3 regions of the Weizmannia sp. WK01 genome follow, and region 2 is predicted to be linked to each of the others. Evidence: predicted binding sites of a transcription regulator. Region 2 holds the regulator's gene; each other region holds the start of a gene.
What was found. Region 2 encodes LexA, which represses DNA repair genes until DNA is damaged. Its sites were predicted from a motif close to CGAACATATGTTCG; they were not measured.

Region 1 (2,277 bases), 150 kb from region 2:
TCCGGCGGCCTCGGGGAAAAAATCGCCTTTGCCGCCGCCAAAAACGAGGCTAACCTTGTGCTGCTCGCCAGAAGCCTCAACAAGCTTGAAAAAATCAAGGCGGAGATCGAAGCAGCTTACCAGGTTTCGTGTCTGACCGTTCGCTGCGATGTAGCGGAGCACGGCAAAATTCCTGCTGTTTTTGAATCGATTTACAACCGCTGTGGCCAGATTGATGTGCTCGTGAACAATGCCGGTTTCGGCGTTTTTGATGAAGTGCAGGATATCCGCATGGAGGATGTCAGGGGGATGTTTGATGTCAATGTCATCGGGCTCATTGCCTGCACCAAAGCGGTCGTCCCGCATATGCAAAAAAATCGTGCCGGCCATATTATCAATATCGCTTCCCAGTCGGCCAAAATGGCGACCCCAAAATCAAGCGTCTATGCGGCCAGCAAATTTGCAGTGCGCGGTTTTACGGACAGCCTCCGCATGGAAATGGCGCGCTTTGGTGTCTATGTGACAGCCGTTCATCCCGGCCCGGTTGCAACCGGTTTTTTCGACATCGCCGACCGGTCCGGCACCTACCGGAAAAATATTGAAAAATGGATGCTGGATCCCGGCAAACTTGCAGAAAAAATAACGGATACGATGCTTGTAAACCGGCGTGAAATCAATGCGCCAAAATGGATGAATGCATCCGCTGCCATCCATGCGCTTTTCCCCGGGCTTGTGGAAAGGCTCGGACGGCAGGCTTTCTTTAAAAAATAGCAGCCGGTGTGATGCGCGTTTTGGAAAAATATAGCCCCTCTGCCTGAAAAAATAATTGGCGAAAGAACGTATATTCGTTTATAATGAGAAATAGAATAAGAACTATAGTTCGTGTTGGTTGCTTAGTTTCTAAGGTAAGAGGGGTTGAAAGATGAGCCAGCGTGTGATTTTTCTCGTCGATATGCAGTCTTTTTATGCAAGTGTGGAAAAAGCCGATCATCCGGCGTACAGGGATAAACCCGTGATCGTATCGGGGGATCCGGCGCGCCGGTCCGGGGTGGTGCTCGCTGCCTGCCCGCTCGCGAAAAAGCGCGGCGTGAAGAATGCGCTCCGCCTGTGGGAAGCGCAGCAGCTCTGCCCGGATGCCGTCATTGTTCGGCCGCGCATGCAGCGCTATCTCGATGTATCGGTGCAGATTTCTTCGATTCTTGCCCGCTATACGGACATGGTTGAACCGTATTCCGTTGACGAGCAGTTCATGGATGTAACGGGTAGCAGGCGGCTGTTCGGGGAACCGCGCGAGATCGCCGCGCAAATCCAGCGGGACATCATGGAAGAAACCGGCGTGTATGCCCGCTGCGGGATCGGGCCAAACAAAGTGCTGGCCAAAATGGCGTGCGACCATTTTGCGAAGAAAAACAAAACCGGCATTTTTGAACTGGATCACCATCATCTCAAAACGCATTTGTGGCCTTTGCCGGTTGGCAGGATGTTCGGTGTCGGTAGCCGGATGGAGCAGCATCTGAAGCGGCTCGGCATTTATACAATCGGTGCGCTTGCCTGCTTTCCACTTTCTGTTTTAAAAAAACGGTGGGGGATTGGCGGCCAGGTACTGTGGGAGACGGCAAACGGGATTGATGAGTCGCCCGTCTCGAAAGAATCGCACGTCGGACAGAAAGCGATCGGGCATGCGATGACGCTGCCGCGCGACTACGCCGATTTTGAGCATGAAATCAAAGTTGCCCTTCTTGAACTTTGCGAGGAAGTCTGTTTCCGGGCGCGTACTTCAGGCGTCATGGGCGCTTGTGTTTCGGTCGGCTGCCAGGGGGCGGATTATGCCCATCCGTCCGGCTTTCACCGCCAGATGACGCTTCTGGCGCCGACAAACGGGACAATGGACGTTTACCGGGCGGCGTGCCGGCTGTTTCTTTCGTTTTGGGACGGAAATCCGGTCCGCCGTATCAGCGTCGGGCTGTCGCGCCTGTCGCGGGATGATATCCGGCAGCTTGATCTGTTTGAAAACAGGGAAGGGGAAAGAAAGATTGGGTATGCGGTCGACCGCATCAAGCAGAAATACGGTTCCGGCGCCGTCATCCGCGCCGTGTCGCTGCTTGATGCCGGCCAGGCGCTTGAACGTGCCAAAAAGATAGGAGGGCATTATAAATGAGCGGCCATTTGCAGCGCGGTAACAAACTTTGGGAAGGGTCACGCATGTTTTTGCCCGAGCATAAGCAGGCACTTTTAAAATGGCAGAAAGAACAGGAGAAACAGACAAAACCCGAACTCGATGAGCAGCAGCTTGAAGAG
Region 2 (2,277 bases):
TGTTGCCGTCAATATCATTATGACGCTCAACCCAGCTGATAAATGCTTCCCTCGACATTTTGCCCTTTTCCGCATACTGCCCGGCGATGTTCCAAAGCGTATCGCCCTCTGTGACGCTGATTTTGATATAGTGTGGGGATGGATCCCGCAGACTTCCAATCATGAAAAATCCGAAAACAAGCGTAAGCCCTGCTAAAATCATAACATAGTTATACTTTTTCCATAATCGTGACATCTCCATCTTCCTCCCGCGAATATTCGTTCGTCCAATCACCAGTTCTATTATAAAACGAACGCCTGTTTTTCGTCAACATTTTTTCGAACTTACGTTTGTTTTATCTGCTGCAATGTGATATAATAATAGCAAATAATGGCATTCCTCCCGTAAACGTCCCCATACGCAGCGCGGGTGCCAAACAAAACTGTGACGAGGTGAATAGAATGGCAAAACTATCAAAACGGCAACAGGCGATACTTGATTTCATCAAGCATGAAGTAAAAACAAAAGGTTATCCCCCTTCCGTGCGGGAAATCGGCCAGGCAGTCGGACTTGCTTCCAGTTCAACTGTCCATGGCCATCTCGCAAGGCTTGAAAGCAAGGGGTTGATCAGGCGCGACCCTACAAAGCCGAGAGCGATTGAAATTTTGGACCATGATGAAGAAATACCGGCCCAAAATGTTGTCAATGTGCCTGTTGTCGGAAAAGTAACAGCAGGCATACCGATTACCGCTGTAGAAAATATTGAAGAGTATTTTCCGCTTCCGGAACATCTTGTCCCGTCTGACGAGTCCGTCTACATGCTGGAAATTGAAGGGGACAGCATGGTGGATGCCGGGATTTTAAACGGCGATTATGTGATTGTCCGCTCCCAGCAGACGGCAAACAACGGAGATATCGTGGTCGCTATGACAGATGAAAATGAAGCGACAGTAAAAAGATTTTTCAAGGAAAAAGACTACTTCCGGCTGCAACCTGAAAACCAGACAATGGAACCGATCATATTGAAAAACGTCACCATTCTCGGCGTTGTCATCGGGCTGTACAGGCAAATGGTGCACTGATCAAAAAGAAGCAGTTTCGGCTGCTTCTTTTTTAATAGAGCATATGCGAGTTTGATGGCAAAAATGCCTGTGACACTTGAGGATTTCTGGGCTTCCAATCTATTTTCGAAGGAAAAATCGGGGCAATTAATGGGCATTTTGTTTTTCTGGGCGTTCGACGCAAAAATGCCCGATAAACAAAAACCCCTCAAAGCCTTACGCTTCAAGGGGTTTCTTGCTTAATACATTTCGATATACTGGTCGCGTTCCCATTGGTGGACTTGTGTGCGGAACATGTATTTTACATTTTTTTACTTTCATCATTTTTGATAATCCATATAAATAAGGAAGTTTTTAGATTCCACTTTCAAAATCAATCAATACTTTTCAAATGATTTTGGTCATTTTTTGGTCATGATTTTGGTCATGACCTTGAAAATTTAAAAATAAAAATACGAGGAGGAAGAAGAATGAAGAAGGCATTAATTTTTGGAATTACAGGGTTATTAACATTTGGCTTGGGAGCCTGCGGGGGAAACGCAACACAATCAAATTCAACATCCAAAGAGGAATCTAAAGCCAAGACCGCAGAAACAGAAAAAAAGCCAGTAGCTAAAACGACATCCGACATATTGGTTGCTGCCAAAAAAAACACTACCTTTGTAGATGAAAATTCAGGGGAGTATAAGATTAACGGGGAGTATTTAAATGGGCCCACTAATGACGGCATGTATCAGATTATTTTTGGGGAGAGCAAGGATAAAGCTTTCATTCTTAATTACGCAGTAAAGCTTGCAACAAATCCGGATGGTGAAAAAGGGCTTCTTTTTCTTGAAAAGGGAGATAACACCAAAAGTGGTAAATTCATTGACTATTCGGGGACAAAGATTGATATCATAACTGATACAGCTGAAGAAATTGGGGATGATATCGACCACATGACCAATGAGGAAAATAAGGCGGGAGTTACTTATGGCGGCCCGGTCATTAACAAAGGATTCATATTTATCAAGTTCGAGAATCAGGATAAAACACCGCAAAAAGTGAACATTGATTTTGAAGCCCCTGATTTATTACAGAAAAATGATAATGGAGAATTTGAAACAGTTCCTGGCGACAGCAATACCGGGACACAAAGATTAGGGAAAAACGAGCATGTGACACTTAAACTATCTAAATTAGATTAAATACGCAGGATAACCTCTTTTCATTTTTCATATTGGATGCCAGTCGTAC
Region 3 (2,277 bases), 320 kb from region 2:
ATCCGTACAAAACGAAAAATGACGGAAAACAACAAAAAGCAGGCACTGGTCATCGAAGGTTCAAAAGTGTTTCCGAATGACCACGGTATGGCGCCGGGCATGCTGGCCAAAAGCGGAAACCATTATTATATGCTGCTGCCCGGCCCGCCGCATGAACTGGAACCGATGTTTATCCATTACGCCAGCCCCGCAATCCAGGAAGAACTGGAAACGATCGAAAAAATCGAATCGCGCGTTCTCCGCTTCTTCGGGATCGGCGAATCCCAGCTGGAAACAGAAATCCGCCATATATTGGATAGCCAAACCAATCCGACTGTCGCTCCGCTTGCGAAAGAAGGGGAAGTGACACTTAGGATTACGGCGAAACACCAGTCGGCGGAAACGGCGAACGAAATGATCGATCAAGTGGAAAAAGAGATTATGCAAATTGCCGGATCGTATTTTTACGGTTATAATGATATGACATTAATGGAGGCCCTGCTCGAAAAGCTTTCGAAAAAACAGCTGACGCTTGCCTGCGCGGAAAGCCTGACTGCCGGCAAATTTGCAGCGGAAATGGCGTCCATCCAGGGTGTCAGCACAATGTTGAAAGGCGGCGTTGTCGTCTATTCAAACGAAGCGAAGATGAAGCTCGCCAAAGTGAAAAAAGAAACGCTTGACAAGTACGGCGCCGTCAGCAGCCAGTGTGCAAAAGAACTGGCGGAAAATATCCGTAGCATTATGGATGCCGACATTGGCATCAGTTTTACAGGCGTGGCTGGCCCGGACTCCCTTGAAGGCCATCCGCCGGGAACCGTGTGGATCGGCATTGCGATAAAAGGGAAAGAAACTGCCACTTATCTGTTGGAACTTCCCGGATCCCGCAACAACGTCCGCACGCGATCGGTGAAATACGGCTGCTGGCATTTGCTGAAACTGCTTTAGGTCGAAAGCCGCTTCTGCTCATGGCAAGTGACGGAAGCGGCCTTTTTATAAAAAAATTTGTTTGCCAAAAATTCAATTTTCGGCTCTTTTTGCCGGGGGAATTTTCATTTTTACAAGGGGAAAACCCCATTTTTTTGCCGGATTTTTGCAAAAAAGAGACGAATGAGCGTTCGAGATTTTGCTTGGCAAACAGAGAAAAAACGGGTATAGTATAGATATAGATTCATTGCTTTCGAGAGTTTGGAATGAATAAAAGGAGGAAATTTTGTGAATGATCGTCAAGAAGCCTTAGACAAGGCTCTGAAACAAATAGAAAAGCAATTTGGTAAGGGTTCCATTATGCGGTTGGGCGAGCAGACCGACCGGGTTGTCTCCACGATCCCGACCGGTTCGCTTGCGCTTGATATTGCCCTTGGTGTCGGCGGTTACCCGCGCGGCCGCGTCATTGAAATATACGGCCCTGAAAGTTCTGGTAAAACAACGGTTGCCCTGCATGCGATTGCGGAAGTCCAGGCACAGGGTGGACAAGCGGCGTTTATTGATGCGGAACATGCACTTGACCCGGTTTATGCCCAAAAGCTCGGTGTCAATATTGATGAGCTGCTCCTGTCCCAGCCGGATACGGGCGAACAGGCGCTGGAAATTGCGGAAGCGCTCGTCCGCAGCGGCGCAGTGGATATTGTGGTCGTTGACTCCGTTGCTGCGCTTGTGCCGAGAGCGGAAATTGAAGGGGAAATGGGCGATTCCCACGTCGGCCTCCAGGCACGGCTGATGTCCCAGGCGCTGCGGAAATTATCGGGTGCAATCAACAAATCGAACACGATTGCGATTTTCATTAACCAAATCCGGGAAAAAGTCGGCGTAATGTTCGGTAATCCTGAAGTCACACCGGGCGGCCGTGCGCTCAAATTCTACTCATCCGTGCGCCTTGAAGTGCGCCGTGCCGAACAGATCAAACAAGGGAGCGACATTGTCGGCAACAAAACGAAAATCAAGGTTGTCAAAAACAAAGTAGCGCCTCCGTTTAAAACGGCAGAAGTGGATATTATGTACGGCGAGGGGATCTCAAAAGAAGGCGAGATCGTCGATATGGGAAGCGACCTTGACATCATCCAAAAAAGCGGGGCCTGGTATGCTTATAACGGCGAGCGGCTCGGCCAGGGGCGTGAAAATGCGAAGCAATTTTTAAAGGAAAATGCGGATCTGAAAAACGAGATTGCCGCAAAAATCCGGGAACATTACGACCTGACAGAAGATGCCGGTTCCCATGAAACCGAGAAAGCTATAGATGAACAAGAAGCTGTGGAAGGACAGGAAGAATTAAATTTGGAGTAACCGGTGTATAAGCGCCTG

Region 1: a site for LexA is predicted at 814-827, ahead of OF158_RS09615 (DNA polymerase IV). Genes of this name have one in related genera too.
Region 3: a site for LexA is predicted at 1,084-1,097, ahead of recA (recombinase RecA). Genes of this name have one in related genera too.

The regions. Positions count from the first base shown of each region.
Region 1 covers NZ_CP109616.1:2,026,687-2,028,963, reverse strand. Annotated here, with positions in the region: gene OF158_RS09620 (SDR family NAD(P)-dependent oxidoreductase) at 1-750, shown strand, start outside; gene OF158_RS09615 (DNA polymerase IV) at 902-2,137, shown strand; gene OF158_RS09610 (YolD-like family protein) at 2,134-2,277, shown strand, end outside.
Region 2 covers NZ_CP109616.1:1,873,803-1,876,079, forward strand. Annotated here, with positions in the region: gene OF158_RS08725 (cell division suppressor protein YneA) at 1-235, opposite strand, end outside; gene lexA (transcriptional repressor LexA) at 442-1,062, shown strand; gene OF158_RS08735 (hypothetical protein) at 1,512-2,228, shown strand.
Region 3 covers NZ_CP109616.1:1,558,462-1,560,738, forward strand. Annotated here, with positions in the region: gene OF158_RS07205 (competence/damage-inducible protein A) at 1-924, shown strand, start outside; gene recA (recombinase RecA) at 1,192-2,259, shown strand.